One region of the Lysinibacillus sp. LK3 genome, then DNA from elsewhere that is predicted to be linked to it. Evidence: a T-box and tRNA genes for the amino acid it is inferred to sense, from the RefSeq annotation. Region 1 holds a T-box; the other holds one or more tRNA genes.
The links. A T-box is a leader RNA that pairs with one kind of tRNA and senses whether it is charged. The one in region 1 lies ahead of cysS (cysteine--tRNA ligase), so its partner is inferred to be a tRNA-Cys.

Region 1 (16,294 bases):
ATATTTATAAAGAGCACGCTGAAAAACTATTAGAACAAGGTGTAGCCTACAAGTGTTTCTGTTCTTCTGAAAAGCTTGAAGCATCTCGTGAAGAACAAAAAGCAAGAGGTGTAGCTGCTCCTACTTATGATGGTACATGTCGCCACTTATCAGCAGATGAAATCGCTGCTAAAGAAGCGGCAGGTGAGCCATACACAATCCGTATGCGTGTACCTGAAAATGTAACATACGAATTTGAAGATTTAGTTCGTGGACAAGTTACCTTTGAGTCTAAAGATATTGGTGATTGGGTACTTGTAAAAGCAAATGGTATTCCAACATATAACTATGCAGTTGTTTTAGATGATCACTTTATGGAAATCTCTCACGTTTTCCGCGGTGAGGAGCATTTATCGAATACACCAAAGCAAATGATGATTTTTGATGCATTTGGTTGGGAATATCCACGCTTTGGACATATGACATTAATTATTAACGAAAACCGTAAAAAACTATCTAAGCGTGATGAATCGATTATTCAATTTGTTACGCAATATAAAGATTTAGGTTATCTTCCTGAAGCGATGTTTAACTTCTTTGCGCTACTTGGTTGGTCTCCAGAGGGAGAAGAAGAGATTTTCTCAAAAGAAGAATTTATCAAAATGTTTGATGAAAAACGTCTTTCAAAATCACCATCTATGTTCGATAAACAAAAGCTAACATGGATGAATAATCAATATATTAAAAAGTTGTCTTTGGAAGAAGTTGTAGCTTTATCTTTACCACATCTACAAAAAGCAGGCTTATTACCTGAAGAGCTTACTGCAGAGCAACATGCTTGGGCGACGGATTTAATCGCACTTTATCATGACCAAATGAGCTTTGGTGCAGAAATTGTCGAATTATCTAGCCTATTCTTTAACGACCATATTGAATATGATGAAGAAGCAAAAGAGGTTTTAGCAGGAGAGCAAGTACCTGAAGTAATGGCGGCATTTAAAGCACAATTGGAAGAGCTAGAAGAGTTTACACCAGATGCGGTAAAAGCTGCGATTAAAGCTGTACAAAAGACAACTGGTCATAAAGGTAAAAATCTGTTCATGCCAATCCGTGTTGTGACAACAGGTGAAACACATGGACCAGAGTTGCCGAACGCCATTTGTTTAATTGGTAAAGAGAAAGCAATTGACCGTGTAGAAAAATTTGCACAATAAAGATAAATTTATTGACAATTCATTCTTTCGTTGTAAAATGTATTTACATTGAAAAAGCGTTGATAAGGAGAAGTAAGTGGCGCATGCTCTTAAGAGAGGACCATCATCGGCTGAAAGTGGTCTGAGCCTAGGCAAAACTGAAATGCACCTTTGAGCATAAAGCTGAACGAGAGTAGGCTTTATCGAGTCATCCCCGTTAATGGATGTCCAAAGTGGAAGACCTTTTGTCTTCAATCAGAGTGGAACCACGCAAATCGAGCGTCTCTGTCATTCCTTTTAGGAGTGATAGAGGCGCTTTTTTTATTCAACAGAAAAGGAGAGTGAAATACAATGGGTATTCAAATTTTTAACTCATTAACACGACAAAAGGAAACCTTTGTACCGCTAGAAGAGGGCAAGGTAAAAATGTATGTCTGCGGTCCTACGGTTTATAACTATATCCATATTGGGAATTCACGTCCTGTAATTGTTTATGATACAGTACGTCGTTATTTTCAGTATAAAGGCTATGATGTAAAGTTTGTTTCCAATTTTACGGATGTAGACGATAAAATTATTAAAGCAGCAAATGAGCTTGGTGAAGAAGTACACGAATTAACAGAGCGTTTTATTGCAGCCTATTTTGAAGATGTTACAGCACTGGGATGCAAAAAGGCAGATGTTCATCCACGTGTGACAGAGCATATGGACGATATCATTCAATTTATTCAAGTGCTAATTGAAAAGGGCTACGCTTATGAGTCTGCAGGAGATGTGTATTACCGTACTCGTAAATTTGATGGCTATGGTAAATTATCACACCAATCAGTTGACGATTTAAAAATCGGTGCTCGTATTGAAGCGGGCGAGAAAAAAGATGATGCGCTAGATTTTGCTTTATGGAAAGCTGCTAAGCCAGGTGAGATATTCTGGGAAAGCCCATGGGGAGATGGCCGTCCAGGGTGGCATATTGAGTGTTCTGTAATGGCTCGTGAACATTTAGGAGATACTATTGATATTCATGCTGGTGGGCAGGATTTAACTTTCCCTCACCACGAAAATGAAATTGCTCAATCAGAGGCACACAATGATAAAACATTTGCGCGTTATTGGATGCATAACGGGTATATTAATATTGATAATGAAAAGATGTCCAAATCTCTTGGGAATTTTATTCTTGTGAATGATATCCGTAAACAAATTGACCCGCAGATATTGCGTTTCTTCATGCTATCTGTCCATTATCGTCATCCAATTAACTTTGCGAAGGACCTAGTAGAAGCTGCTGCGTCAGGTTTAGAGCGCATTCGTACAGCATACAACAATGTGAAGCATCGCCTTACGACTACTGTAAGCTTAGGTGATCATTCAGAAGAATGGCTGAACAAAATTGCGGAACAGAAAGCGCATTTTGAAGAGGCAATGGATGATGATTTTAATACAGCCAACGCTATTTCTGTATTATTTGAAGTAGCTCGTATTGCTAATATTTACTTAAATGAAGCCAATACTTGCAAGAAGGTATTAGAAACCTTTATTGAAACCTTTGAAGTACTAGGCGACGTCTTAGGTATTGAATTTGCAAAAGAAGAAGAACTATTAGACGAAGAAATTGAAGCATTACTACAAGAGCGCGTCGAGGCACGTAAAAATCGTGATTTTGCTCGCTCTGATGAGATCCGTGACCATTTGCAAGCCCAAGGTATCATTTTAGAAGATACACGACAAGGAACTAGATGGAAACGAGGGTAATTAAGTTGGATAAACTTCGCAATGAAGATGTTAAACAATTAAAAGCGCTGGCGTTAGCCTATATGGGTGATGCCGTATTGGAACAAAAGGTCCGAGAATATTTGCTACGCTCTGGTCGTGTTAAACCAAACACACTACATCGAGAGGCAACTCGCTACGTCTCAGCAAAAGCGCAATCGATGATCGTTCATCGCATGATGGATGAAAATTATTTAACAGAGGAGGAATTGGCTGTGTTCCGCCGTGGACGCAATGCCAAATCCGGCTCTGTACCAAAAAATACGGATGTCCAAACCTATCGTAATAGCTCAGGCTTTGAGGCGGTGCTTGGTAGTTTATATTTATTAAATGAACTAGAACGCGTCTACGAAATCATTGCATATGCTATTCAAATAATCGAGGAATCAAAAGGAGTGTCTAAATAATGGCAGAACAGAATGGTGAAATTATTGCCGGTAAAAACCCAGTGTTAGAAGCACTTCGTTCAGGCCGCGATATGAATAAAGTATGGATTGCAGAAGGAGTAAAAAAATCTGGCGTCAATGAACTGCTAGATTTAGCCCGTGAACGTGGTGTCATAGTTCAATTTGTCCCAAAAAAGAAAGTTGATCAATTATCAAGTGCTAATCATCAAGGTATCGTTGCTTCTGTTGCCGCTTATAAGTATGCTGAACTAGAGGATTTATTTGCAGCCGCAGCTAATAAACAGGAAGATCCTTTTTTCTTAATCTTAGATGAGTTAGAGGATCCTCATAATCTAGGGTCTATTATGAGAACGGCTGATGCTATAGGAGCACATGGTATTATTATTCCTAAGCGCCGATCAGTGAGTCTAACAGCAGTAGTGGCAAAGGCATCTACAGGAGCGATTGAACACGTTCCAGTTGTACGTGTAAACAATCTTGCTCAAACTATAGATGAATTAAAAGAACACGGTGTATGGATTGCAGGGACAGATGCAAAGGGATCTGCAGATTATCGAAAAATGGATGCAACATTACCATTAGCCATCATTATCGGTAGTGAGGGCAAAGGGATGGGGCGTTTATTAAAAGAAAAATGCGATTTTTTATATCACTTACCGATGGTTGGGCATGTCACATCACTGAACGCATCAGTAGCAGCGGCTTTATTAATGTACGAAGTGTATCGTAAACGTCAAGAAGCGATTGAATAACAATGAAAAACATTTTGCTTGTTGATGGCTATAATATGATTGGATCTTGGAAAGAGCTGCGGCCATTGCGTGATACAAATTTTGAGGATGCGCGAAGAAGGTTGATAGAACTCATAGCTGAATATAAAGCAGCAATGGGTTGGCGCGTAATTATTGTTTTTGACGCCCATCTTGTACCAGGAGTAGAGCAATCTTATATAGAAAATGATGTAGAAGTCATTTATACACGAAAAAATGAAACAGCAGATGAACGTATTGAAAAAATGACACATGAATTAAAGGCTAGAAATGTACAAATTCATGTAGCAACTTCTGATATGGCAGAGCAAAGTGTTATATTTGGGAATGGTGCCTTAAGGAAATCGGCTAGAGAGCTAGAAATTGATACAAGTATTATCCAACATAAAATTACTCATGATGTGAAGCGGAAGCAAGAAAGTAAGCCGCCTTCTCGTATAGAATTAAAACCAGATGTTGCGCTCGCCTTTGAAAAATGGCGACGAGGGTTGAAATGATTGATTGACGCATATTTTCCAATTCCGTTATACTGTTTCTAATTATCTGTTGTGGCTGAGGTGATACCATGTTTAAAAATAGCATTGTACAAGTGACACAAGATTTTGAACGATTCAATGATGAAGAGCTTATTGAAATGGTGCATCAAGGTAATACAGATGCGTTGGATTATTTAATTACAAAATACCGTTTGTTAGTAAGAGCGAAGGCAAGATCCTATTTTTTAATCGGAGCAGATAAGGAAGACATTGTACAAGAGGGCATGATAGGCTTATATAAAGCGATTCGTGATTTTAAAGGAGATAAGCTTGCATCATTCAGAGCTTTTGCAGAGTTATGTATTACAAGACAGATTATCACTGCTATTAAAACAGCAACTAGGCAAAAGCATATACCTCTAAATTCCTATATCTCTTTGGACAAGCCTATATTCGACGAAGAGTCAGACCGAACGCTTATGGATGTACTAACGGGTGCTATTATGGATGATCCAGAAGAATTGATGATTCATAGAGAAGAGTTTGGATATTTAGAAGAAAAGATGAGTGAGATTTTAAGTGAATTAGAGCTACAAGTTTTAGCCTTATATCTAGACGGTCAGTCTTATCATGAAATTTCTGCCAAATTAAATCGTCATGTGAAATCTATCGATAATGCATTGCAGCGGGTAAAACGTAAATTAGAACGTCATTTAGTCCTTGAGGAAATGTCTTAGCCCATTTAGGCCTTTATTGACATTGACAAATATAGGTGTTAGTCTTAAAAAGACAAAGTGCCGAAAAAGGTGATTATATGGCAAAAAAAGTCGTGCTAAATTGTGAGAAATGTGGTTCGAGAAATTACACGTTCCCAGCTAAAGAAGGTTCAACTGTACGTCTCGAATTAAAGAAATTTTGCTCGCATTGCAATGAACATACAATGCATAAACAAACGCTATAAAATGATATGTAAATAGACAGATTTGATTGATTCGGAGGTTAAGCTAGAATGGGCAAGATCAAAAGCTTTTTCAGCGATGTAATGTCAGAAATGCGCAAAACAAGCTGGCCGAAAAGTAAAGAACTGACGAAATATACAGTCGTTGTAATTTCAACTGTTGTCATTATGGCTTTATTTTTTGTGTTAGTTGACTTAGGTATTTCATCATTATTCCGCTGGTACTTAGATTTATAATTTAGTAAATAGCATATTTTTGAAATAGCCCGTCCATTGCAATAACGGGTTTTTTCGTTTGTTTTATCTTCATTCATTCAGCAGAAAACCCCATCTAATGGGATCGGTGGGATGGGTGAAGTGAAGCGCAAAGCAGTAAAATCTCCTCATTATGATAAATACTACTAGGAGAGTATGATAGTAGCGATAGATGACTATGCTAGTTTCGGTATATATCATCGAGCTTTCGCAAGTAATTAGCGAAAGCTATATTTTTCTAATGAGATGTTTGTGAAAAGAGTAAAAATGCATTGAGCGTATCGCGATTCATTTTCACTTTTATTTGTAAGGGAGGGACGGACGAGGAGTCCTAGTAGTTATGGAGAAAAATTGGTATGTTGTTCATACGTATTCAGGGTATGAAAACCGTGTAAAAGCAAACCTAGAGAAACGTGTAGAAACAATGGGAATGCAAGATAAAATCTTCCGTGTGATTGTTCCTGAGCATGAAGAAACAGAAATGAAAGATGGAAAAAAACGTACAATGATGCGTAAAGTTTTCCCTGGTTATGTGTTAGTAGAGTTAATCATGACAGATGATTCTTGGTATGTAGTTCGAAATACGCCTGGTGTTACGGGCTTTATCGGTTCATCTGGTGGAGGAGCAAAACCAACACCGTTATTACCTGAAGAAGCAGATCGTTTACTACAACAAATGGGTATGACTGATAAAGTTGTAGAAGTGGACATTTCTGTTGGTGAAGCAGTAGAAGTATTAGAAGGGCCGTTTGCTCATTTCCAAGGACGTGTTGAAGAAATTGACACAGAAAAAGGTAAAATTAAAGTGACGGTTGATATGTTTGGTCGCGAAACGATTATGGAGCTAGATTTCGAACAAGTTCAAAAATTATAGTTCTAACATTAGAACATTACATGCTAATTGGTAGATGTTTCGCAGATTTTGTTAATTACTACTTGCTTAAAAAAATTAAAAGTGGTATCATTTCATAGGTCAGACTGTCATACTTTTGTTTGACGTCTGTAATGATAATTTTAATGTTATCGGCACTTAGCTGACAGACAGATATTGAGTGGGAGGGGCAACCCAATTACCACATCACGGACTTAAGGAGGTGTGTCTCGTGGCTAAAAAAGTTATTAAAGTTGTTAAACTTCAAATCCCTGCTGGTAAAGCTAACCCAGCTCCACCGGTTGGTCCTGCATTAGGTCAAGCGGGTGTGAACATCATGGGATTCTGTAAAGAATTTAATGCGCGTACTGCTGATCAAGCTGGTCTTATTATCCCAGTTGAAATTTCAGTATTCGAGGATCGTTCTTTCACTTTCATTACAAAAACTCCACCTGCAGCAGTTCTACTTAAAGTAGCAGCTGGTATCCAATCTGGATCTGGTGAACCAAACCGTAAAAAAGTGGCAACGGTTAAACGTGATAAAGTTCGCGAAATCGCTGAAACTAAAATGCCAGACCTTAACGCTGCTTCAGTAGAAGCTGCTATGTTAATGGTTGAAGGTACTGCACGAAGCATGGGTATTGTTATCGAAGACTAATCCCATTTACTTGATGTTTTGTTTTTTGGAAGGTTGCGAAGTTTCTTTGTGAACACGCAACCTTTATTCGTGGGAGGTAAAATCCGCTATAACCACAATCAAGGAGGAAATATATAATGGCTAAAAAAGGTAAAAAACTGCAAGATGCAGCAAAATTAATTGATCGTAACGCACTTTACACTGCACAAGAAGCAATCGAACTTGCTCAAAAAACTAGCACAGTAAACTTCGACGCTACTGTAGAAGTTGCTTTCCGCTTAGGTATTGATACTCGTAAGAACGACCAACAAATCCGTGGTGCAGTAGTACTACCAAACGGTACTGGTAAAACTCAACGTGTATTAGTATTTGCAAAAGGTGAAAAACTTAAAGAAGCTGAAGCAGCTGGTGCTGACTATGTAGGCGATGCAGAATACATCCAAAAAATCCAACAAGGTTGGTTTGACTTCGATGTAATCGTAGCAACTCCTGACATGATGGGTGAAGTTGGTAAACTTGGTCGTGTATTAGGGCCTAAAGGTTTAATGCCAAACCCTAAAACTGGTACAGTTACTTTTGATGTAACAAAAGCTATCGAAGAAATCAAAGCTGGTAAAGTAGAATACCGTGCTGATAAAGCTGGTATTATCCACGCTCCTATCGGTAAAGTTTCTTTCTCAGCAGAAAAATTAGTAGAAAACTTCTTAGCTGTTTTTGATGTAGTTCAAAAAGCAAAACCTGCTGCAGCTAAAGGTACTTACATGAAATCTGTAAATGTTACAACTACAATGGGTCCAGCGGTTAAAATTGACGCTTCTAACGTAGTAGTAAAATAATTTATATATATGTATTGACGATAGTGGCTATACGTGATACTATAGTTGCTGTTGTGAATTATCCATTTGTACCGTAGACAGTAGGAGTGACTTGTCACTTAATGTTCCTACCGAGGACATCGGAATTCAGATTCTTATTTAAAGATGATGACTTTCAGCCTCTGTGTCTATTTGACTCGGAGGCTTTTCTTTTGTCGGTATAAATGACCCATTCTAATAGGAGGTGTCATCATGAGCAAAGCAATCGAAAACAAACAAGTACAAGTTCAAGAGATTACTGAAAAATTCCAAGGCGCTGCTTCTGTAGTAGTTGTGGATTACCGTGGTCTTAATGTTGCACAAGTAACAGAGCTTCGTAAACAACTTCGTGAAGCTGGCGTTGAGTTCAAAGTTTACAAAAACACTTTAACTCGTCGTGCTGCTGAAGCTGCTGGCCTTGAAGGAATCAACGACGTATTAGTTGGTCCTAACGCAATTGCGTTCTCAAATGAAGATGTTGTAGCGCCTGCTAAAATCATCAACGAGTTCGCTAAGAAAAACGAAGCTTTAGAAATTAAAGCTGGTATTATTGAAGGTACTATTTCTTCTGTTGAAGATGTTAAAGCACTTGCAGAACTTCCATCACGCGAAGGTCTACTTTCTATGCTTTTATCTGTACTTCAAGCTCCAGTGCGTAACTTCGCACTTGCAACAAAAGCTGTTGCAGAACAAAAAGAAGAACAAGGCGCGTAATTTAAGACGCACTAATACTTCTGCGGCCTGATCGCAAAAAAATAAAACATTATCCAATTAGGAGGAAATTATAATGAATAAAGAGCAAATCTTAGAAGCTATCAAAGCTATGACAGTTCTTGAATTAAACGATTTAGTAAAAGCTATCGAAGAAGAATTCGGTGTAACAGCTGCTGCTCCAGTAGCAGTAGTTGCTGGTGGTGCTGCTGCAGCTGAAGAAAAAACAGAATTTGACGTAGTATTAGCATCTGCTGGTGCAGAAAAAATCAAAGTAATCAAAGTGGTTCGTGAAATCACTGGTTTAGGTCTTAAAGAAGCTAAAGAAGTAGTAGATAACGCTCCTAAAGCTCTTAAAGAAGGCGTTTCTAAAGATGAAGCTGAAGAAATCAAAGCTAAACTTGAAGAAGTTGGCGCATCTGTAGAAGTTAAGTAATCTCGCGTTACTTTTTAACAAAAGGAAAGCTCGTCATTTTGGCGAGCTTTTTTCTTCATTCTGAGGAGGCGTGAAAATGTCAGATCACTATTATACAAGTAAGCCTCAAACTGAAAGTAAACCACGTCACTGGACATTCAAGTTACTAGGGCATACGTTTTCATTCGAAACGGATGCAGGTGTATTTAGTAAAAGCGAAGTAGATTTTGGATCCCGTGTTTTAATAGACGCTTTTCAAATGCCTGATATTGATGGTGCGATTTTTGATGTAGGTTGTGGATACGGGCCGATAGGGTTATCGATTGCCAAAACTAATCCAGACCGTACCGTTTTTATGATGGATATTAATGAACGTGCAGTTGCGCTTTCGCAAAAAAATGCGCAAGTGAACGGTGTTCAAAATGTGCGAATATTTGTGAGTGACGGCCTATCGATGGTTGATAAAGATGTAGATGCAGCAGCTATCTTAACGAATCCACCAATTCGTGCGGGGAAGGAAACGATTTTCCGCTTTTACGATGGAGCTTACGATCGGCTAGTGTCTTCGGGTGAACTCTGGGTAGTCATTCAGAAGAAACAAGGAGCGCCATCGACAGTAAGTTACTTAGAAGAAAAGTTTTCAGAAGTCGATGTAGTAGAAAAGAAAAAAGGGTACTGGATAGTACGCGCAAAAAAATAAATGAAATATGTATAATTTATTGACTTGACAAATCGGCTATGATAATATGATACAATGCAAAAATATTATTTTGAGGTCGTATGCCCTTTTTGTATAGAATTGTTTTAATATGGGTATACTTGCCAAGATAAGTTTAGTTAACCGAAAATGAGATCTTTTTGAAGACTCGTTTTCTTTTTGTCTTTCGAAATCATACACTATTTGTATGATTTTGCAAAGACCTAATATCGCTTTATTGAGGGGTGAATGAGTTGACAGGTCAACTAGTTCAGTACGGACAACACCGCCAGCGTAGAAGCTTTGCGCGTATTAAAGAGGTGCTTGAGCTTCCAAATCTGATTGAGATTCAAACGGCGTCTTACGAGTGGTTCCTTGAAGAAGGTTTACGTGAAATGTTCCGTGACATTTCGCCGATCGAGGACTTTACAGGTAATCTTTCATTAGAATTCATCGATTATTCATTAGGTGAGCCTAAATATGATGTTGATGAGTGTAAAGAGCGAGATGTTACTTACGCAGCTCCATTACGTGTGAAAGTACGTCTTTACAACAAAGAAACAGACGAAGTGAAAGAACAAGATGTCTTCATGGGTGATTTCCCGTTAATGACAGAAACAGGTACGTTCATTATCAACGGTGCTGAACGTGTTATCGTTTCACAATTAGTTCGTTCACCAAGTGTGTATTACCATGATAAAACTGATAAAAACGGTAAAAAAGGCTTTGGAGCTACAGTTATTCCAAACCGTGGTGCTTGGTTAGAGTATGAAACTGATGCGAAAGACGTAGTTTATGTGCGAATTGATCGTACTCGTAAGCTACCAGTAACAGTGTTACTACGTGCATTAGGTTTCGGTTCAGATCAAGAAATTATCGATATTATCGGTGATAACGAGTATCTACGTAATACGTTAGAAAAAGATAACTCTGAAAGTACAGAAAAAGCGCTTTTAGAAATCTACGAACGTTTACGTCCAGGTGAGCCACCAACAGTAGAAAGTGCGAAGAGTTTATTATACTCTCGTTTCTTCGATGCTAAACGTTATGATTTAGCGAATGTTGGTCGCTACAAAATGAATAAAAAGCTTCACATTAAAAATCGTTTATTCAACCAAACGATTGCTGAAACGCTTGTAGATCCAGAAACAGGCGAAATTTTAGTAGAAAAAGGTACAGTACTAGATCGTCGTACTTTAGATAAAATTCTACCTTACCTAGAAGATTCATCAAAAGGTATTGGTTACCGCACTTTATCACAAGTCGGTGGAGTGCTTGAAGATGATGTAACCATCCAATCTATTAAGATTTATGCTCCAAAGGATGAAGCTCAAAAAGAAATTAATATCATTGGTAATGCGTACATTGATGAAGAAGTGAAGAATATTACACCTGCTGATGTTTTATCTTCAGTAAGCTATTTCTTTAACTTACTTTACCAAGTAGGTGCAACAGATGATATTGACCATTTAGGTAACCGTCGCCTACGTTCTGTTGGTGAGTTACTACAAAATCAATTCCGTATCGGTTTATCTCGTATGGAACGTGTAGTACGTGAGCGTATGTCAATTAATGACACAGCTGCGATCGTACCACAACAATTAATCAATATCCGTCCAGTGATTGCGTCGATTAAAGAGTTCTTCGGAAGCTCTCAATTATCACAATTCATGGACCAAACAAACCCATTAGCAGAGTTAACGCATAAACGTCGTCTATCTGCATTAGGTCCTGGTGGTTTAACGCGTGAGCGTGCTGGCTTCGAAGTACGTGACGTTCACTACTCTCACTATGGTCGTATGTGTCCGATCGAGACACCAGAGGGTCCAAACATTGGATTAATCAACTCATTATCTTCATTTGCCAAAGTTAATAAATTTGGCTTCATTGAAACACCTTATCGTCGTATTGACCACGAAACAGGTCGAGTAACAGAGCAAATTGATTATTTAACAGCTGATGAAGAAGATAACTACTATGTAGCACAAGCAAATTCACCGTTAAATCCAGATGGTACTTTTGTAAATGATGAAGTAGTAGGTCGTTTCCGTGGTGATAACACGGTATTCAATAAAGCGCAAATGGACTACATGGATGTATCTCCTAAACAAGTTGTCTCTGCAGCGACTGCATGTATACCGTTCTTAGAAAACGATGACTCGAACCGTGCACTTATGGGTGCCAACATGCAACGTCAAGCAGTTCCACTACTTAACCCAGAAGCACCATTCGTTGGTACTGGTATGGAACATGTTGATGCGCGTGATTCAGGTGCAGCTGTAGTAGCGAAGTATGATGGTATTGTTGAGCACGTTGAAGCTCGCTCTATCCATGTACGCCGCATTGAAGTTGTAGACGGCAAAGAGGTTAAAGGCGATTTAACAAAATATAAATTACAGAAGTTCATTCGTTCTAACCAAGGTACTTCATATAACCAACGTCCACTTGTAAAAGTAGGCGAACGTGTGAAACCTCGTGACATTTTAGCAGATGGTCCATCAATGGAAAAAGGCGAACTAGCTCTTGGACGTAACGTACTGGTTGCATTCATGACTTGGAACGGCTTTAACTATGAGGATGCTGTTATTATGAGTGAGCGCCTTGTAAAAGACGATGTCTATACATCTGTTCATATCGAAGAATATGAATCAGAATCTCGTGATACAAAGCTTGGACCAGAAGAAATCACTCGTGATATTCCAAACGTCGGAGAAGATGCACTTCGTAACCTAGACGAACGTGGTATTATCCGTATTGGTGCGGAAGTACGTGACGGTGATATTCTTGTTGGGAAAGTAACGCCTAAAGGGGTTACAGAATTAACTGCTGAAGAGCGTTTATTACATGCAATCTTCGGTGAAAAGGCTCGTGAGGTTCGTGATACTTCATTACGTGTACCACACGGTGCTGGCGGTATCATTCTTGATGTTAAAGTATTTAACCGTGAAGATGGCGATGAATTACCACCAGGTGTTAACCAATTAGTTCGTGCTTATATTGTTCAAAAACGTAAAATTCGTGTTGGGGACAAAATGGCCGGACGTCATGGTAACAAAGGGGTTATCTCTCGTATCTTACCAGAAGAAGATATGCCATTCATGCCAGATGGCACGCCTGTTGATATCATGTTAAATCCACTTGGTGTACCTTCCCGTATGAATATCGGACAAGTTTTAGAGTTACACTTAGGTATGGCTTCTCGTTATCTAGGCGTTCACATGGCAACACCAGTATTTGATGGTGCTAATGAAGAAGACGTTTGGGAAACAATGGAAGAAGCTGGGATGAACCGTGACGGTAAAACAATCCTGTATGATGGACGTTCTGGTGAACCATTCGATAACCGTGTATCAGTAGGTATCATGTATATGATCAAACTTGCTCACATGGTTGATGATAAACTTCATGCACGTTCAACTGGTCCTTACTCACTTGTTACGCAACAACCACTTGGTGGTAAAGCGCAATTTGGTGGACAACGTTTTGGTGAAATGGAGGTATGGGCACTTGAAGCTTATGGTGCTGCGTATACACTTCAAGAAATCTTAACGGTTAAATCTGATGACGTTGTTGGTCGTGTGAAAACATATGAAGCCATCGTTAAAGGTGAAAGTGTACCAGAGCCAGGTGTTCCTGAGTCATTCAAAGTATTGATTAAAGAACTTCAATCTCTTGGTATGGATGTTAAGATGTTAACAGTTAATGATGAAGAAGTAGAGCTTCGCGATTTAGACGAAGAAGACGATCTTCAGCCAGCTGATGCACTTAACATTGCACCACAGCCAGATACAGAAGAAGAGCCAGTAGAGTCTTTTGAATAATGGAAAACCAAATTCACAAATGTGAATATGGTCAAACTTATTTTTCAAATTAGCCGGGCAGGATTTAACGCCCTGCCTGGCTTTTTCTTTTAATAAATCATTCTATTTCTAATCCTTTGCCAAAGAGGCAATCTTTGCAAACGATTATCGAGCTGCGTAAAAGAGTCTTTATAAAGACCTATACTAGAGGGAGGTAGGCTCCTTGATAGACGTTAATGAATTTGAATATATGAAAATTGGTTTAGCATCACCTGACAAGATTCGTTCTTGGTCATATGGAGAGGTTAAAAAACCTGAAACAATTAACTACCGTACACTAAAACCAGAAAAAGATGGTTTATTCTGTGAGCGTATTTTTGGTCCAACTAAGGACTGGGAGTGTCACTGTGGGAAATATAAACGTGTACGCTATAAAGGCGTAGTTTGTGATCGTTGTGGCGTTGAAGTAACACGTGCTAAAGTTCGTCGTGAACGTATGGGACATATCGAATTAGCAGCACCAGTTTCTCATATCTGGTACTTCAAAGGTATTCCTAGCCGTATGGGTCTAATTTTAGATATGTCACCTCGTGCTCTTGAAGAAGTTATCTATTTCGCTTCATACGTTGTGATCGATGCAGGTGCTACTAATTTAGAAAGTAAACAATTACTATCTGAAAAAGAGTATCGTGCATACCGTGAAAAATTCGGTAATACATTCGAAGCATCAATGGGTGCAGAAGCAATCAAAAAATTATTAGGTAAAATCGACCTAGAAGATGAAACGCAATCTTTAAAAGAGGAGTTAAAATCTGCTCAAGGTCAAAGACGTACTCGTGCCATTAAACGTCTAGAAGTTGTTGAATCTTTCCGTAACTCAGGAAACTCACCTGAATGGATGATTCTAGATGTACTACCTGTTATTCCACCAGAGCTTCGTCCAATGGTGCAATTAGATGGTGGTCGTTTCGCGACTTCAGATTTAAACGATTTATACCGTCGTGTAATTAATCGTAATAACCGTTTAAAACGTTTATTAGATTTAGGTGCTCCGAGCATCATCGTACAAAATGAAAAACGTATGTTACAAGAAGCTGTTGATGCATTAATCGATAATGGTCGTCGTGGACGTCCTGTAACAGGTCCTGGTAACCGCCCGTTAAAATCACTTTCACATATGTTGAAAGGTAAACAAGGTCGTTTCCGTCAAAATCTACTTGGTAAACGTGTTGACTACTCTGGTCGTTCGGTTATCGTAGTAGGTCCAAACTTAAAAATGTACCAATGTGGCTTACCAAAAGAAATGGCTATCGAATTATTCAAGCCATTCGTTATGAAAGAATTAGTAGAGCGTGGTCTTGCTCATAACATTAAATCTGCTAAACGTAAAATCGAACGTTTAAATAACGACGTATGGGATGTTTTAGAAGATGTTATCCGTGAGCATCCAGTATTACTAAACCGTGCACCAACGCTTCACCGTCTTGGAATTCAAGCATTTGAACCAACACTAGTTGAAGGTCGTGCTATTCGTCTTCACCCATTAGTATGTACAGCCTATAATGCTGACTTCGATGGTGACCAAATGGCGGTTCACGTACCATTATCAGCTGAAGCTCAAGCTGAAGCTCGTCTTCTAATGCTTGCTGCACAAAACATCCTGAATCCAAAAGACGGTAAACCTGTTGTAACACCTTCTCAAGATATGGTATTAGGAAACTACTACTTAACACTTGAACGTGAAGGCGCACGTGGTGAAGGTACTGTTTTCTATGGTCCAAATGAAGTTTTAATTGCCTATGATACAGGTCATGTACACTTGCATACACGTATCGCAATTAAAGCAAGTTCATTAAATAATCCGACATTCACTGAAGAACAAAATAATATGTTCTTATTAACAACTGTCGGTAAAGTAATCTTTAATGAAATCTTACCGGAATCATTCCCTTATATTAATGAGCCAACTGATTTCAACTTAGAGCAAGTAACACCAGAAAAATACTTTGCTAAGTTAACAATTGATGAAGAAACACTTAAAGAGCTTGAATCAGATAGTGCTTATAATAATTTAGATGAAAAAGGGAAAATTGATGCACAACGTACAGCTGTATTGCGTAAATACTTTGCATCAGTACCTGTTGTAAACCCATTCCGTAAGAAATTCTTAGGAAATATCATTGCTGAAGTATTTAAACGTTTCCACATTACGGAAACATCTAAAATGCTTGACCGTATGAAAAACCTAGGTTTCAAATATTCAACACGTGCAGGTATTACTGTAGGTGTATCTGATATCGTGGTATTACCTGATAAAGGTGAAATTTTAGCAGAAGCTCAAGAGAAAGTAGATAAAGTTCAAGCGCAATTCCGTCGTGGTTTCATTACTGAGGATGAGCGTTATGATCGCGTTATTTCAAGCTGGAGTGCTGCAAAAGATGAAATTCAAGCGAAGCTGATGAAGTCACTTGAGAAAACAAACCCAATTTTCATGATGTCTG
Region 2 (16,294 bases), on a different contig from region 1:
ATATGTTATAATAAGTATTGTCTTTCAAATAGTCTAGTGATGATGGCAAAGAGGTCACACCCGTTCCCATACCGAACACGGAAGTTAAGCTCTTTAGCGCCGATGGTAGTTGGGGGCTTCCCCCTGTGAGAGTAGGACGTCGCTAGGCTATATACTAAAATTATTCCGAAGTAGCTCAGTTGGTAGTAGCACCTGACTGTTAATCAGGTTGTCGCAGGTTCGAGTCCTGCCTTCGGAGCCATTCTTGGAGAGTTGTCCGAGTGGCCGAAGGAGCACGATTGGAAATCGTGTAGGCGGTTAACACTGTCTCAAGGGTTCAAATCCCTTACTCTCCGCCAGCACTTTGATTTGTTCCAAACGATGGCCCCTTGGTCAAGTGGTTAAGACACCGCCCTTTCACGGCGGTAACACGGGTTCGAATCCCGTAGGGGTCACCATTTCAATACCCAGATGGAGGATTAGCTCAGCTGGGAGAGCATCTGCCTTACAAGCAGAGGGTCGGCGGTTCGAGCCCGTCATCCTCCACCATTATTTTTACAACATTATAGTATTATCGCGGGGTGGAGCAGTGGTAGCTCGTCGGGCTCATAACCCGAAGGTCGTTGGTTCAAATCCAGCCCCCGCAACCAAATGGTCCCGTGGTGTAGCGGTTAACATGCCTGCCTGTCACGCAGGAGATCGCCGGTTCGATCCCGGTCGGGACCGCCATTTATTTTAAAATATGGGTCAGTAGCTCAGTTGGTAGAGCATTAGATTGAAGCTCTAAGTGTCGGCGGTTCGATTCCGTCCTGACCCATCTTGTTTTTTTTGCCGGTTTAGCTCAGCAGGTAGAGCAACTGACTTGTAATCAGTAGGTCGTGGGTTCGATTCCTATAGCCGGCACCAGATTTTCCCGGAGGGGTAGCGAAGTGGCTAAACGCGGCGGACTGTAAATCCGCTCCTTAGGGTTCGGCGGTTCGAATCCGTCCCCCTCCACCAGTTTTATTATTTTAGGGGCATAGTTCAACGGTAGAATAGAGGTCTCCAAAACCTTTGGTGTGGGTTCGATTCCTACTGCCCCTGCCAATTAATTTTATGGCGATTGTGGCGAAGTGGTTAACGCACCGGATTGTGGTTCCGGCATTCGTGGGTTCGATTCCCATCAGTCGCCCCATCTAATATAAAATTAATAAACATCATAATACAATGGCGATTGTGGCGAAGTGGTTAACGCACCGGATTGTGGTTCCGGCATTCGTGGGTTCGATTCCCATCAGTCGCCCCATTGTTGGGGTATAGCCAAGCGGTAAGGCAACGGATTTTGATTCCGTCATGCCTAGGTTCGAATCCTAGTACCCCAGCCATTTTTGCGGAAGTAGTTCAGTGGTAGAACACCACCTTGCCAAGGTGGGGGTCGCGAGTTCGAACCTCGTCTTCCGCTCCATGTATGACGGCGGCATAGCCAAGTGGTAAGGCACGGGTCTGCAACACCCTTATCACCGGTTCAAATCCGGTTGCCGCCTCCATATTTTAACTGTTAATCGGTTTATCCGATTTTTTTTATCTCCATTATGCCGGTGTGGCGGAATTGGCAGACGCGCACGACTCAAAATCGTGTTCCTTTGGAGTGTCGGTTCGACCCCGACCACCGGTATCAATTACAACGAAGAATCCTTGATATATCAGGGGTTCTTTTTTTGTTGTAAAAAATTATAGAAAGTATATAAACATAGATAAAGGAGCGGGGGACTGAATGGGTCATATTTTTGCCTTTACAGCAGCTATATTTTGCGCTGTATTAGCAAACTAAAGTTATTTAATATAATCTACGTTCATTATGGTAACGTTAACTGATAAATTAATGTGTACTTGCCTCTTAAAAGCAGAAAACGACAAGACAGAGTTTAGTTTCTTCCTTCTCTTAGAAACAAGTGGCATTAAGATATGTTTTGTATCAATGAAACATGAAAACATCAATCACAACGTATGGGTCATGCATGAAGTTGAACTAAAATTTTTGTTCTATTAATTGAAAATTTATATATATTAATTTTACTATTTATTATAAAATATTTTTACCACATTTGTATGATAGGTAGACTAATTTCTCTAAAATGGAAAGTAAAAAAGGATATATCTAAAATATTTGGTAATAACTACCCAAAAACCATTGTGGAATTATAATAAGAAAGGGAGATATTCCAATTTAAAAAAACATACAAAAAGATATATCACAAATTACTATTTATTAGTAAATAAGTCACCATCAATAATGAGGGAAAGAATGTGAGATTATGAAAAAAAAGAATAAAAATTTTAACAAGATAATAGCATCTACAGTTACAGCATCTGTTGTGGTAAGTAGTTTAGTGACAGTGATACCAAATGCTAACGCAGCTGCAACTAAATTCAAAGATGTACAGTCAAATGCATACTTTTATGAAGCAGTAAATAGTTTACATGCACGTAATATTATAAGTGGCTATGAAGATGGTACTTTCCGTCCAAACGAACCTTTAACTCGCGCCCATGCTGCAAAAATCATCGCACTTGCATTAGATTTAGATACAACTAATATTAAGAACCCAGGATTTAAAGATGTCTCTGAAAAGCATAATTTCTATAAATATATTGCTGCATTAGCCGATAAAGGAATTATTGTGGGATCTGAAGGTGAATACAGACCGAATGATCCTGTGAATCGTGCACAGATGGCAAAAATCATCTCATTAGCCTATGATTTAAAATCAGAAAATTCTCAACAAAAAATAAACTTTACAGATGTGAGTCAAGATGATTGGTTTAATAATTATGTTGGGGTATTGATTGAAAATGAAATCACATCCGGAACAACCTCAACAACATTTTCGCCTAATAAAAGTGTGACTCGTGGACAACTAGCAGCATTCATTTACCGTAGTGAAAACAAAATAACACCTGTTCCTGTTCATGTGAATGAGACGATCTCCAATATTACAGATGAGACACTGGTGACTTCTGAAGGTACATACACACTTTCAGATGATCAAAAGAAATGGATTAATCCGAGTAATCTAGCGACATTAAAAGGTGCCAACTTAAAACTAACTATAAAAGAGAATAAAATTGAACAAATACAATCTATTGAATTAACTGCAAAAGGTACACCAAGTACTGATACTAATAACCCCTATGTAAATCATGCTGTCTTTGATGGAAAAGGTGCAACTATCGATTCTACTGTCATTGTAAATAGCGATTACATCACAATGAAGAATATCACCATTAAAGGCGATTTACATGTTGGTAAAGGCGTTGAGAATTCTTTCTACTCTGAATTCTTGAAAGTGGAAGGTAAAACGACGATTGATGATACTTTGCAACTAGCAAATCAAACTAATGCATATAAATCTTTTGGAGCAAAGGTTGCATCTATGAATAACTTACCTATAGCTGCGAATGAAACTAAAGTAAGAGGAAGAGTAGTTTTCAGTGAATTTCAATTGGGTGATGTGGGTGTCGATAAAAATGCTGATGTTATTTTCCTATCGAAAACATCTGGAGCATCTACAGTAGGAGAGATTGTTGTTAATAGCAATGCAATATTAACTGCTGGAAGTTCAGTGGTGCTTCCTAAAGTATTGATTGTCCAGGGAGCTACTGACGTTGTCATTAACTCAAATGTAACTTCTTTACAAGTAACAACTACAGGTGAGGTTAAATTATCTGGTAAAAGTGACATTGTTAATCTATCTCTTATGACAAGTGCAAATGTAAATCTGCAAACAATCGGTCGAGTAAGTAATCTTGAAACACTTAATAGAGAAACAAAAGTTACAATAGGAACAGAAACCAAAATTGGCAACCTTGTTATTCCAACAGGTTCAAAACCTGCTGATATAATTCAAAATTATAATTCTGTAAAAGGCAATGTCGAACGAATTGCTGGAACAAAAAACCCAGATTTATCCGATACGTCATCTGATAACTCAGGTAGCGGGTCTATTGATACAACAGTTCCCATAGCACCATCAGCACCAAAGGGTTTACAAGGGGTGTCTCCAACTTTAGTAGGAAATGATGGTAAGATTACAGGTTTAAATGCAAGTAAGAAATATCAATATAAACTAGTTACAGACACAAGTTGGACGAATGTACCTTTATTAGCAACAGAAATTATTGGCTTAGGTGCAGGAAACTATGAAGTACGGTATGCAGCAAGTGGGAACATACCAGCAAGTTTTTCAACGACGGTATATGTTCAAAGTTCAAATCAATCACAAGCTCCTTCACACATACAATTGGTTAATTACGCGACAGCAGGCAAGGATATGATTGCTTTACCTTCATTACCAGTAGGCTCATTAATTAAAGTGTATGATGCAAGTACAAATGGAAATATCCTTGGAAGCTTTTCAGTAACAACGTCAACTGCACTTAGTCTAGTAGAGATTCTAGGAGGATTTCCTCTAGGACTTGATAAAGTCTATGTAACAGTTACAGAAAACGGAAAAACAGAAAGCACAAGAGTCGAAAAAGGAGTACCAACGACTTTCCCGAATGCGCCAGCAGTTAGTGATATTACTGTTACTGACAATGCTACTGGGGCAGACAAAGTGACAGTTAAACTACCTTCCCCAATAGGTGATTATATGATTTCTGTATACGATGTTTCAGGCAATCAATTAGAATGGGGTATACTTCCTGACGGAAATGGTGAAAAATCAATTGCGATTTCCTCTGGTTTTGCTAATGGGATGTCTGAAATTGATGTAGCAATTATAAAAGTAACAGACAATGGTACTCAATATGCAGAGAGTTTAAGAACACGAGTTAGCATCGGATCTTTAAGCCCATTAGCTGTTACGGCAGTGGACGATCCATTCAGTAACGATAAAATAAATATTACAGTTGGTGAACCTGTAGATTTAGGTAATGAGTTTGCTTTTAAAGTTTTTGATGATGCGAATGCAGCAGACGCTGGAAAGCCATCATTAAATGCTGATGTATCTTCTTGGGAAACACTTCCGCCTGATGGTAAAATTTCATCAGCTGCTGGTAAGGTAGTTGTTGTAGTAGAAAGAACGTCAGCAGGTAAACTCGCGAAAAAGATTGGACAAGTAGTTGCTAATACAATAGTAAATAACCCATTGCTAGAAACGGTTACGATAGATGGTAAAGATGGGGTCAGCTCACAAGATGGAAAAATGGAAACCATTCGCCTAAAATTTTCAGCAAATATTGATCCAACGACAGTAACTAAGGATTCATTTACAGTCCCTGGCTTTACTGTAGAATCTATAAAAGTAACAGACAAAAATGGAAGAACGCCACTGCTTAGCAATGGTAATCCTAATCCATTATATACACAAGGTGAAAACAAATATATTACAATTAGAGTGGAACCAATGATTGGTACTCACTTCACACCAGAGGTTATTCAAAATCCAAATGAATCTATCATAGATATCAATGGAGTGAATATAGCTGGGATTCATGTGACAGCAGTTGATCAGGCTGCACCAGTTATTATTAGTTCAGGCTTCATAGATAAGGGTTCTAACGGTGTAGATGTAGGGGATCAGTTAACGATTATCTTCTCAGAGGATGTAAATCTTGGTTTGGCTAATCTAATTGATTTAGCGAATGATTTTACTTTAAGTAATCAAACAAATTCTACGTTTGCTTTTGCTAATGATGATACCTTTGAACTTTTAGGAAATACCGTAACTGTCACGTTAGGTGCAACAACCGTATCAAAAATTGAACAAAATACAACCATCACGATGAGTGCAAATGGTAACGATATTTCTTTAAAAGACGCTGCTTTGAATAAAGCGAAGCCTCAAAAAGAATTTGTGAATGAAACAGTCTATTCTGATGCAAAAACAATAAATATAACGAATATACCATTAACAATTGTAAATCCAATTACTGCACCTAATGCAATGAAAGCACAAGGAACGAATGCAGGAACAATGAAACTGACAGGATTAACAGATGGTGTTACGTATGAATATATAATAGATAGTAATGCTACGACATCTATTAGCACAGACTGGGCAGGCGCAACATTAATACCCCTATCAGGAACAACAGAAATTGATAATATTTCGATAAATGCGGGTCAATTTGTGCATATTCGTATAGCTTCAGCAGGAGGGCAACCAGCAAATGATGTGCAAGATTTAGCGCAAATCGAGTTAAATGATATCAAACCTGCTGCTGCACCTGAACCTACAGTAGCGGTTGGTGTTGCTGGGTATACCAAATTATCAAATTTACAAACTCAAGAGACATATGAGTATTTTGTAGATAGCAACCCAAATGCAGCAGATAATGCAGCAGAATGGTCAACTGCTACAACTAAAACTGGTGTTACTTATATTGAGATTCCAGCTAATACTTCGCAATATATTCATATTCGTATAAAAGCCACCGCAGAAAAGCCAGCGTCTTATATAAAAAGTGTTAAAGGTACTGGAAATGAGGGACCTTAAGTAAATCCTTAGTTGGAATGGATCACTTATCGAGGTGATCCATTTCCCTTTTTTACTAAACCTCAAATAATAGACTATTTTCATTAAGAAGGTAAAAATCATGCTAATCCAAAGAATAAATGAAACCCAAGTTAATGAAGTATTACTGCATTTTAAAAATATTAAAGGTGACTTTTTATTTAATGACCTAAACAATGACTCGTTTGTCCTAGGCGTTTCAGTTGATAAAAATAGTGAAGTTCTCGGAGCAATATTGGCGGAATACAAAGAGTTAGACAGAATGGGCGTCGTCTACTCAGTAAATGTTAGAGATAAGTTTAAAAATAAAAACATAGAAGAAAAACTACTAAAATTTGCCGAAAAAGAACTAAAATCAAAAGGCGCAAATGTTTTATATACAAATGTTTTTCCTGAAACTAGTCCGAATGTAAAATACACATTAAGAAAGCAATCGTGGACTCCACCAATTTTAGACAAAACTCACTTTATGATTAATGTGAAAGATATGAGCAAAGAAAAATGGATCGAAAAAAACACATTTCCAGAAGACATCTCTGTTAAAGCGTTGAATCAAATTCATGAAGCGGAACTGGAGTCGTTACGCAATGTTGATTGGTATCCTAAGCATTTATCACCCTTAGAGGATTTTCAATTTGGTGAAGCTAGTCCACAAACGAGTTTTTGGGTTTACTACAAAGAGGAAATCATCGGGTGGATATTAAGTACAAATGTGAATAATGAACATTTATTTATTACTTCCCTCTTTATTAAAGAAGATAGAAGAAATCATTATATTTTAAGACCTTTACTGGGCGAGGTTATTAAAAATCAAATTCAACTAAATATACCGTATGCTTGTTTTGATGTAAGAAATGAAGATGAAAAGGTATTGAAATTCTTTAAGAGTTATTTTAGATCCTATATTCATACTACAATTGAAATTCACAGTTCGTATAAAATATTAAGACCGTGATTAGAAATCAAAAATATCAATTCATTCAAGGCGAGGGATTTTAGCAAGTAAAGATAAATAAGATTCAAAAAAGAAGCCACTCTATGGGATAAAAATGTCTTTATAGAGCGGCTTTTTATATAATCTCTAAATTTTTACGATTAGTTCATGCTCTGTTCATTTAACAATTTTAAGCTAGGAGTAATCAAAGAAATGGAGGGGTTAGTGATGAATCTTGCCTGGAAAGAAATGAAGAAGAATAAAGTACGGTTTTTAATCTTGGGCTCCATTATCTTCCTAGTTAGTTTTTTAACGTTTATTATCTCGGGTTTAGCAAATGGTCTGTCACAGGATAATGCAGCTTTAATTAAGGATTTACCGAAGGGTCAATTTTATATGGCTGAGGATGCGGATGGCACGTTTAATCTTTCAAGAATCGATAGCGACCTGCAACAGAAAGTCATAAGTAAAGAAAAAGAGGCAGTAGCTTTTTCGATCCAGATGGGCTTTTTAAATGATCAGGATGATAAACAACAAAGTGTAGCCTTTGTGACATCAACGGAATCTACACTTTTTAGCAATGTGCATCAAGACGAGGTGCTTTTGGATAGCTCACTACAAGATAAAGGAATACAGGTTGGAGATATATTAACGAATAATCAATACAGTGGAAAGTTCATTGTAAAAGGTTTTGTAGAGCAAAAAAAATATAGCCATGCTCCCGTTGCTTATATTAGTGAAGAGGCTTATCAGGAGATGTATCGGGTAGCTGATAAACAATTAATTTTTGTCCCAAATAGTGAGCCAAATGATATTAAGGGATTGCAAGCATATAGCAATAAAGAGTTTCTCAATACTATCCCTAGTTATAATGCGGAACAATTATCTTTAAATATGATTATATGGTTCTTAGTTGTCATTAGTGGGATGTTGTTTGCTATTTTCTTCTATATGATGAATGTGCAAAAAATTGGCTTGTATGGCATTTTAAAAGCGATTGGATTAAAAACAAGTAAGCTATTTAAAATGATCTGGACACAGATGGCTATTATTACAATCTTTTCACTTGTGGTATCTGTCAGTCTTAGCCAGCTATTTAATATAGTTGCTCCTAAGGGGATGCCATTCACTTTAACAATAGGCACTACAACACAGTTATCCGTTGTATTCCTCCTCATAGGCTTTATTGGTGCGACCTTGTCAGGAATGCAAATTAAAAAAATTGAACCGTTACAAGCAATACAGCAAGGGGAGGCTTAATCATGACGTTATTTACAATTGATGAAGTACGAAAAACGTTTAAGAATGGTGAAGTCGAGGAAGAGATCTTAAAGGGCATCAATCTTTCTTTAAATGAAGGAGAGATTACAGCATTGGTAGGTGCTTCTGGCTCTGGGAAAAGTACATTATTAACGATCGCTGCAGGACTACAACCCGCAACAGATGGGCAAGTGTTATTTGAAGAGCAGAATCTTACGACGATGAAAACCGACCAGGTACGAAAATTACGTGCAAGTAAATTCGGTTTTGTTTTTCAATTTGCTCACCTTGTTCCATTTTTGACAGTGGAGGAACAATTGCTATTAATGCTAGATGTAGCTGAATCTCCATTAAAAAAGAATGAACAGAAATATGAAGTCAATCGGCTATTGGAGTTAGTTGGAATGGAACATCGTAAAACTGCCTATCCCTCCTCCTTGTCAGGGGGAGAGAAGCAACGTGTAGCAATTGCACGTGCTATTATTCATCAACCGAAAGTATTGTTTGCTGATGAACCAACGGCTAGTTTAGATTCACAGCGCTCTAAAGAGATTATGTTGTTATTAAGAACATTAACAAAAACTTTAAATATAACAACATTATTAGTGACGCATGACGAAGAAATGTTGGCATATACAGATCGTATTATTAAAATGAGCGATGGTGTCGTATTATAAAATAAGCAAGGCTCCCATTAGTAGGGAGCCTTGTGAAACATTAGGTTAAACGTGCATTACGACTCACTTTACAAACCATTCTCATTAACGCTTTGTGTAAAAAAGGAAAAATAGTAAAAACAACATCCAGTGTTTTGCGCATTGGCATTGGACAAATGATAGGCTTATTTTGATGAACACCCTCTATAGCCATTTTTGCAATTCGCTGAGGTGAGATCATTTTTTGCTGTTTTAATTGTTTGGTGATAATTGATTTATCCATATGAATCGCCTTTGCATTATCGAAAATTGGTGTATCCACAAACGTTGGACATAAAGTACTCACCTTAATCCCGAATTCCTCAGCCTCATAGTGTAGAGAGGTTGTTAGTCCTATAACAGCATGTTTGGTAGTAGCGTATGCAGTAGAAAAAGGAGAAGGTCCTAACCCTGCAGCAGAGGAGGTATTGACGATATGACCAAAACCTTGTTTTTTCATAAGTGGGTAGCCTATTTGAGTCCCATAAATGACACCCCATAAATTAATGGCCATAATTTCCTTCCAATCCTCAATAGTCATTTCACCCATCTCCCCATACATAGCGATACCAGCATTATTAAACAGATAATCTATACGGTGAAATTCTTCAAATACATCATGAATGACAGAAGTTACATTTTTGTAATCGGTTACATTTAAATGTACAAATTTTACATGGGCGATATCCTTATTTAACTCTGCTTCTAACACACGACCCTCATGATCTTGAATATCAGCAATAATGACAAATATATGTCGAGCAATTAATTCTTGGCAAATAGCCTTTCCTATCCCTGAAACACCGCCAGTAACAACAGCAATCTTTCTCATCTTTAGGACCTCCCGATTTTGTCTCCTTCGACTTTATAAAGTTCAATGATAGAGCTATATTGCTGTGCCACTAAATCAGCACCTTTACTATTCAAATGAACACCATCTAAAGTTACATGTAGCCCTCTTTTTTGAGATAATTTATCGATACGTAAAGGACTTTTGTAAAATAAAACATCCAGTAGGACTCTTATTACATTCGTATTAATAAAGCCTGAGCACTCCAAATGTTCTAAATGATCTTTAAAGAGATTTTGCATATTTACAAAATAAACATTGCCAGATTTCATTGAAATAGACTCCATAACAGACGTTAATTGTGTTATTTCTTTGTTAGAGGGATTTTGAAGATCTTCTCCTACTAATGCTGGAGATACTAATACAACATTTTTGGAAGCGTCATGTGCTTTCTCTAATACCTTAAGGCAGTACTCTTCGAATTCAAAGTGATCCTTCGCCACAGGCTGTGCTTGCACCTTTAATAATTTTGAATAGACGTCATTGACGCCTATCCAAAGAATAAGGAGATCATAGGAAGATTGGAGCGGCATTTTTTCCAAGCGAGTAAATAAACTTTTAATCGTCTCGCCTGGATTTCCAAGATTATCGAATGAAATATGGGGATATTGATGTTTCAAGAGATCATAAAATGAAACGCCTGGATGACCTTCTGTTAAGCTATCACCTATTAAACCTACTTTCATTTAAACCCCACCTTTTTTAATTTCTTTTAAGAAAATCGTTATTGCCTGTTGAAAGAGTGGTTCTAATGATTTTAAATTTTGAGTATTGGTCAGCTGACATAATCCACCTAGCCATGTGCCAAGTAAGACGGTCCATGTATCTACATTGCCATGAACAAATTCGTTTTGGTCGATGCCCTCTTGAAGAATTGCTCGATAAGCATTCATTGGCGTAATAGCTAAATTGAATAACTGTTGTATAGAATCAGGACTTGATTTGGGATTAGATGCCAGTTCCTGACCTGACTTTAGTAAGGGTGTTTGATACTCATAGAGGACATGCATGGCCATACCATACAATTTATCTGTTGATGTGGTGTATGAAGATTCTTGTTGCAACCATTTGTCATGCCAATTTTTCATCGATTGCTGCGCCAAAAGCACAAATAACTTTTCTTTATTTTCGAAATGATAATAAATATGTCCTTTACTATAACCAGAGGCTTTCGAAATATCACCAACAGATGTCTGATTATAGCCATGTTGAGAAAATAATTGGATGGCATGTTTGATAATCTCAATCTTTGCCTTGTCACTGTCATAGCGTCTTTTACTCAATGTTGTACTCCTTTAATGATTTGAACAGTCGTTCTAATTTAATTATACATAATTTTCTAACTAATTAAATACATAAATTTTTATTTGGAATATTGTCAAATTTCTAAAGTTTGCAGGAAGGGAATTCCAATTTATTGTTGAATTATTTGTTATGCTAAAAATGAGGGGGTATATGTATGGGAAAAGTGATTGGCTTTGAATTAAATAGTCAGGAACCGGAGAAAGCGGCAGCTTTTTATAGTAAAGTGTTTGGCTGGGAGGTGGCAGCTCCAAAGTGGGATTATTGGGCAGTTATGACTGGGAATGAAGACAAAGCTGGAATTAATGGTGGCATTGGTAAAGGACCAAGCGATTTTCCGCATGGTACAAGAATTCAAATTGAAGTGGAGGCAATTGACGAAGTCATTGCACAGGCAAAACACAATGGTGCTACTATTTTGCGTGACAAAATGGCGTTTGATGATTTCTATCTAGCTTATTTGGTCGATCCGACTGGAATAGGAATTGGATTAATTCAATATAAAAATAACGAATAAAGTCTCTTTTAATAGAGGCTTTTTTCATTTTAAGCATATGGGTACGTCTTTATGGGTATAGAATCGAAGGAGGAGGGATAATGTGAAGAACATATTGAAGCTAGTATGTTTGATCCTGATAACGATTGGTATATTACCGAAGGAAGTGCAGGCAGCCAGCTTTATCGATCTAACGGATGATACATTAACGACGGAAATTCATTATTTAGTAGAACAGGATATTGCGAAAGGGTATTCGAATAACTTGTTCAAGCCGAATGATTTTATTACGAAAGCACAGGTAGCTGTAATGCTAACACGTGCTTTAGGATTAAACACGATCCATGTGCAAAATCCAAACTATCAAGATGTCACAACTACTCATAAATTTTATAAAGAAATTGCGGCTGTGCAAAATAAAGGTATATTTGATAATGCCCATAAATTTCATCCAGATGCACCGCTTACTAGGGGGGAAATGGCGATTGTGCTAAATAGGGCCTTTCAATTAAAAGGTTCAGATCCTTATTATTTTACAGATGTGAGTAAGCAGACACCAGGTTATAAAGAAATTTTAACACTGGCCCATAATCATTTAGTAAGGGGCTATGAGAATGGTTCGTTTAAACCTAATGACCCTGTTACACGCGCCCATTTCTCAGCGTTTTTAGCGAGAGCAATGACTCTTTCTAAACCTAACTTGCTAAGGGACCCCGCATTTGAATATACGTATGCCTATTATTCTTTAAGTGACAATAAGCGTTATACTTTAAACTATCAATATCAGCAACACGACGGTAAAAATGATGTATGGACAGTCAAAAATGTAAGTACAGGACAAACTATCTCTGATGAGCTTTTATATGGTCATGATCGTGCATACGGACAAGCCATTGCTAGTGAAGCTAACACACATTATGATTTATATATAGAACTCCCACTTAGAATAGGCGTTGTTTTACATGAAGATGATCCAGGGGTTTCAGCAGGGGAACGAGTAACTGTAAAATCTACTGATGGTACGGTACAAGCTGGTGATGTGCAATTTACGGGCGTGGTTATAGTCGAGAAAAGGTCGGAATTTAGTGATGTAGTGAAAACTTATTACTTTGTAGATGATATAGGTTTAGTTAAAGAGCTACACAATGACATAGTTGTGTTTGAATTGCTCAATAGGACAATGGAATAATGTGAAAGGAAAGCAAGCCACCGATGGACTTGCTTTCCTTATTGTTGTATAGAGATATGAAAAAAACGCTGTAGAGCTTGCAGCCATTCCTTCTCAGTGTTTGTTGTATAAGTAGTTAAGGATTGTCCTTCATAAATTCTAAATTCGTTGTTCATCATGGTATGACGGCCACCAATGGTTCGAATCATAGCAATTTTATTTTTTTGCTTGGAAAGTCGTGGTGCAAATTTTGCATCATTGGCATCGTTGTGAAAACTATAAAGCAAACGCCAACTATGTTTAGCTTGTTCCAACAGCATCCAACCATTCGCTTCATCATAATCTATTTTATATAACTCTTTACCTTCACGGTGTTGATAGCCAGCAATCAGTGGCACTGGTTTACAGGGTGCTAATGCACCGACACCTACATCCGAGATATAGTATTGTCCACTCATATTTACTAGTAATAATTGATGCATAGGAATTTCCTCTGGAGGGGTATTTTCCGCTACGTTGCGCCAAAACTGGGCATAACGATTGGTGACAGAAAAGCCAAGCTCTCGTAGAAGCCAGCTGAATAAGATATTTAATTCAAAACAATTGCCACCACGTTTATCAATAATTATTTTCTTAAATATATCAGGAATAGCGAAGGAGATACCACGATTCAAGGCAACATCTAAATTTTCATAGGGAATGGTTAATAGATGTTTAGTTTGTAGTTGTCCAAGTAGTTGAATAGATGGCTCTAACGTTCCTTGAAATTGAATATACTGTAAATAGTGCTGAATTTGTAAATTCATAAAATCGCCTCACTTCCTTATTAATAACATAACCGAAATAGTCTTAGATTACACGCATAAACTGAAGTAGGAAATGATAGAAAAATAGCTAAATAACTAGTAAGATTAATATATTAGCTACTATAAAGTGAAATATTTTACATATTAGTTAATAATATTAATGGTAAGGTAGGTATCGTATAAAGAATGAAATGGATAGAAGTGAATACATATGAGGAAATGAGTGAAGTGGCAGCTACTATTTTCTCAAAACAAATACAAGAGAAACCTGATAGTGTTTTAGGTTTAGCAACTGGTGGATCACCTGTAGGCATGTATAAAGAATTAGTGGCACGACACCAAGCTGGCCATTTATCTTTTAAGGAAGTACAAACTTTTAACTTGGATGAGTATGTTGGCATTGAGCAATCAAGTCCAGCAAGTTACTTTACATTTATGCATGAGAATTTATTTAATTTTGTGGATATACAGCCGAAAAATGTCCATTTGCCAAATGGACAGGCAGCCAATTTAGCTGAAGAATGTGCTGCATATGATAAGCGCATTGAAGAAGCAGGAGGCATTGATTTACAGCTTCTAGGTATCGGTGTAAATGGACATATTGCTTTTAATGAACCAGGCACATCGTTTGATGCCAAGACGAATATTGTGGAGCTAACAGAGTCAACAAGAACAGAAAATGCTATTTATTTTGATGATCCGTCTGAAGTACCAACACATGCCATTACAATGGGCATTCACTCCATAATGAAGGCAAAGGAAATCATCCTCATTGCCTTTGGTGAAAAAAAACTCGCGGCGATTGAGAAATTGAAAAGTGGTCATATTACAGAAGAGTTCCCAGCAAGCCAATTATTAAACCATCCTAATGTTACAGTAATTTATGGTGGTACGAATTAGCAAAAATAAGCAAAGACTTCTTAGGATTGAAGTCTTTGCTTATTTATTTTTCCTGATAAAATAACCCCTGCTACAACGGCTAGTCCACCTATAAGCTGAAATGAATGCAATTTCTCATCAAGAAAAAGAACAGCAAAAATGGAGGCAAAAACAGGAATGAAATTTAAATAAATACTTGCTTTGTTCGCTCCCAACTGTATAACACCACTGTTCCAGCAGAGAAAAGCAATGATAGAGGCAAAAATACCAACATATAAAATAGCAGCAAAGGTTGACCATTCCCAATGAATTGCTGTTGCACTAGACAGTGTTTCATAGAGAGAAAAAGGAAATAGCATCATAGCCCCAAGTCCAATCGTCACTAGAAAGGTAGACTGCCCTGGTAAGCGAGTTGCATATTGTTTAATGAGTAATGAATATATGCTCCAACATAATACTGCTGCGATTACAATTAAATCCCCTTTGTTGAAAGTAAAATCGACAATCCTTGTAAAAGAGCCACCCATTATAATAAAGGCAACTCCACTCAGTGATAGAACGGTCCCTATTAACTGATATTTTGATAGTTTTTCCTTCAAAAAAATAAAGGAAAGTATGTAAATCATTATGGGCGTAGAAGAGTTCATTAAAGATGCATTAATGGACGTTGTGTAATGTAATCCAATGTAAACAAGTGTGTTAAATGCTGTAACACCTGTTAATGAAAGAATGATGACAATAAACCAATGTCTTTTCAGTAACCGCCATTCACGTTTTAATTGGTGAAATGCAATGGGAAAAAAGATAATAAATGCGACGCACCAGCGTAAAAAGGCAAGTGTTAGGGGAGGAATATCTTCACTAACGGCACGTCCAATAACAAAATTACCACCCCATAAAAGAGTTGCGAGTACTAATAATATATATGGTGGAATTTTCAAGATGCTTTAACCCCTTTATTAATTGAATAGTAAAGTTAATTATAGGCAGTCAGTATAGCAATAATCAATGCCTCTGAAGTTTTGCTATGCTAAAATAAGGACAACAAGAGGAGGAATAACTGTGAAAAGTACCGTACCATGTTTACAAAAGGGAGATTTAGTCGGTGTTGTTGCACTTTCAAGTCTTGTAGAGCCTGAAAAACTAGGAGAAGCAGTAGCTTTTTTGGACGAATTGGGTCTTCGCTATATTCTGGGTGATACGATTCATGCAAAACATGAATATTTGGCAGGAAGTGATGAAATCAGACTAGCTGATTTTCATGAGATGGTAAAAAACCCAGAAGTGAAAGCAATCTTTTGTGTAAAGGGAGGCTATGGCTCTGCCAGAATTGCTGATAAAATTGATTATGCTTTAATAGAAGAAAATCCTAAGATTTTCTGGGGCTTTTCTGATGTTACATATTTACATTGTGCGATTAATGAGTAT

Region 2: it encodes a tRNA-Cys, which carries the amino acid that the T-box ahead of cysS (cysteine--tRNA ligase) is inferred to sense. The anticodon was not compared.

Annotation. Positions count from the first base shown of each region.
Region 1 is NZ_LDUJ01000034.1:69,844-86,137, forward strand. Features, by position in the region: gene gltX (glutamate--tRNA ligase) at 1-1,193, shown strand, start outside; T-box leader at 1,244-1,462, shown strand; gene cysS (cysteine--tRNA ligase) at 1,524-2,924, shown strand; gene VK91_RS20620 (Mini-ribonuclease 3) at 2,909-3,349, shown strand; gene rlmB (23S rRNA (guanosine(2251)-2'-O)-methyltransferase RlmB) at 3,349-4,101, shown strand; gene VK91_RS20630 (NYN domain-containing protein) at 4,104-4,616, shown strand; gene sigH (RNA polymerase sporulation sigma factor SigH) at 4,685-5,332, shown strand; gene rpmG (50S ribosomal protein L33) at 5,410-5,556, shown strand; gene secE (preprotein translocase subunit SecE) at 5,605-5,790, shown strand; gene nusG (transcription termination/antitermination protein NusG) at 6,149-6,682, shown strand; gene rplK (50S ribosomal protein L11) at 6,912-7,337, shown strand; gene rplA (50S ribosomal protein L1) at 7,454-8,152, shown strand; ribosomal protein L10 leader region at 8,206-8,351, shown strand; gene rplJ (50S ribosomal protein L10) at 8,384-8,884, shown strand; gene rplL (50S ribosomal protein L7/L12) at 8,958-9,317, shown strand; gene VK91_RS20670 (class I SAM-dependent methyltransferase) at 9,394-9,996, shown strand; gene rpoB (DNA-directed RNA polymerase subunit beta) at 10,239-13,814, shown strand; gene rpoC (DNA-directed RNA polymerase subunit beta') at 14,017-16,294, shown strand, end outside.
Region 2 is NZ_LDUJ01000009.1:58,576-74,869, reverse strand. Features, by position in the region: rRNA gene rrf (5S ribosomal RNA) at 33-148, shown strand; tRNA gene VK91_RS06555 (tRNA-Asn) at 165-241, shown strand; tRNA gene VK91_RS06550 (tRNA-Ser) at 247-338, shown strand; tRNA gene VK91_RS06545 (tRNA-Glu) at 363-437, shown strand; tRNA gene VK91_RS06540 (tRNA-Val) at 453-528, shown strand; tRNA gene VK91_RS06535 (tRNA-Met) at 555-629, shown strand; tRNA gene VK91_RS06530 (tRNA-Asp) at 633-708, shown strand; tRNA gene VK91_RS06525 (tRNA-Phe) at 724-796, shown strand; tRNA gene VK91_RS06520 (tRNA-Thr) at 810-885, shown strand; tRNA gene VK91_RS06515 (tRNA-Tyr) at 895-978, shown strand; tRNA gene VK91_RS06510 (tRNA-Trp) at 992-1,065, shown strand; tRNA gene VK91_RS06505 (tRNA-His) at 1,078-1,153, shown strand; tRNA gene VK91_RS06500 (tRNA-His) at 1,189-1,264, shown strand; tRNA gene VK91_RS06495 (tRNA-Gln) at 1,269-1,343, shown strand; tRNA gene VK91_RS06490 (tRNA-Gly) at 1,349-1,423, shown strand; tRNA gene VK91_RS06485 (tRNA-Cys) at 1,432-1,505, shown strand; tRNA gene VK91_RS06480 (tRNA-Leu) at 1,553-1,633, shown strand; gene VK91_RS22250 (S-layer homology domain-containing protein) at 2,274-6,458, shown strand; gene VK91_RS06470 (GNAT family N-acetyltransferase) at 6,559-7,431, shown strand; gene VK91_RS06465 (ABC transporter permease) at 7,639-8,670, shown strand; gene VK91_RS06460 (ABC transporter ATP-binding protein) at 8,673-9,347, shown strand; gene VK91_RS06455 (SDR family oxidoreductase) at 9,388-10,197, opposite strand; gene VK91_RS06450 (SGNH/GDSL hydrolase family protein) at 10,200-10,901, opposite strand; gene VK91_RS06445 (TetR/AcrR family transcriptional regulator) at 10,902-11,498, opposite strand; gene VK91_RS06440 (VOC family protein) at 11,675-12,034, shown strand; gene VK91_RS06435 (S-layer homology domain-containing protein) at 12,117-13,202, shown strand; gene VK91_RS06430 (arylamine N-acetyltransferase) at 13,241-13,987, opposite strand; gene nagB (glucosamine-6-phosphate deaminase) at 14,174-14,887, shown strand; gene VK91_RS06420 (DMT family transporter) at 14,908-15,807, opposite strand; gene VK91_RS06415 (LD-carboxypeptidase) at 15,929-16,294, shown strand, end outside.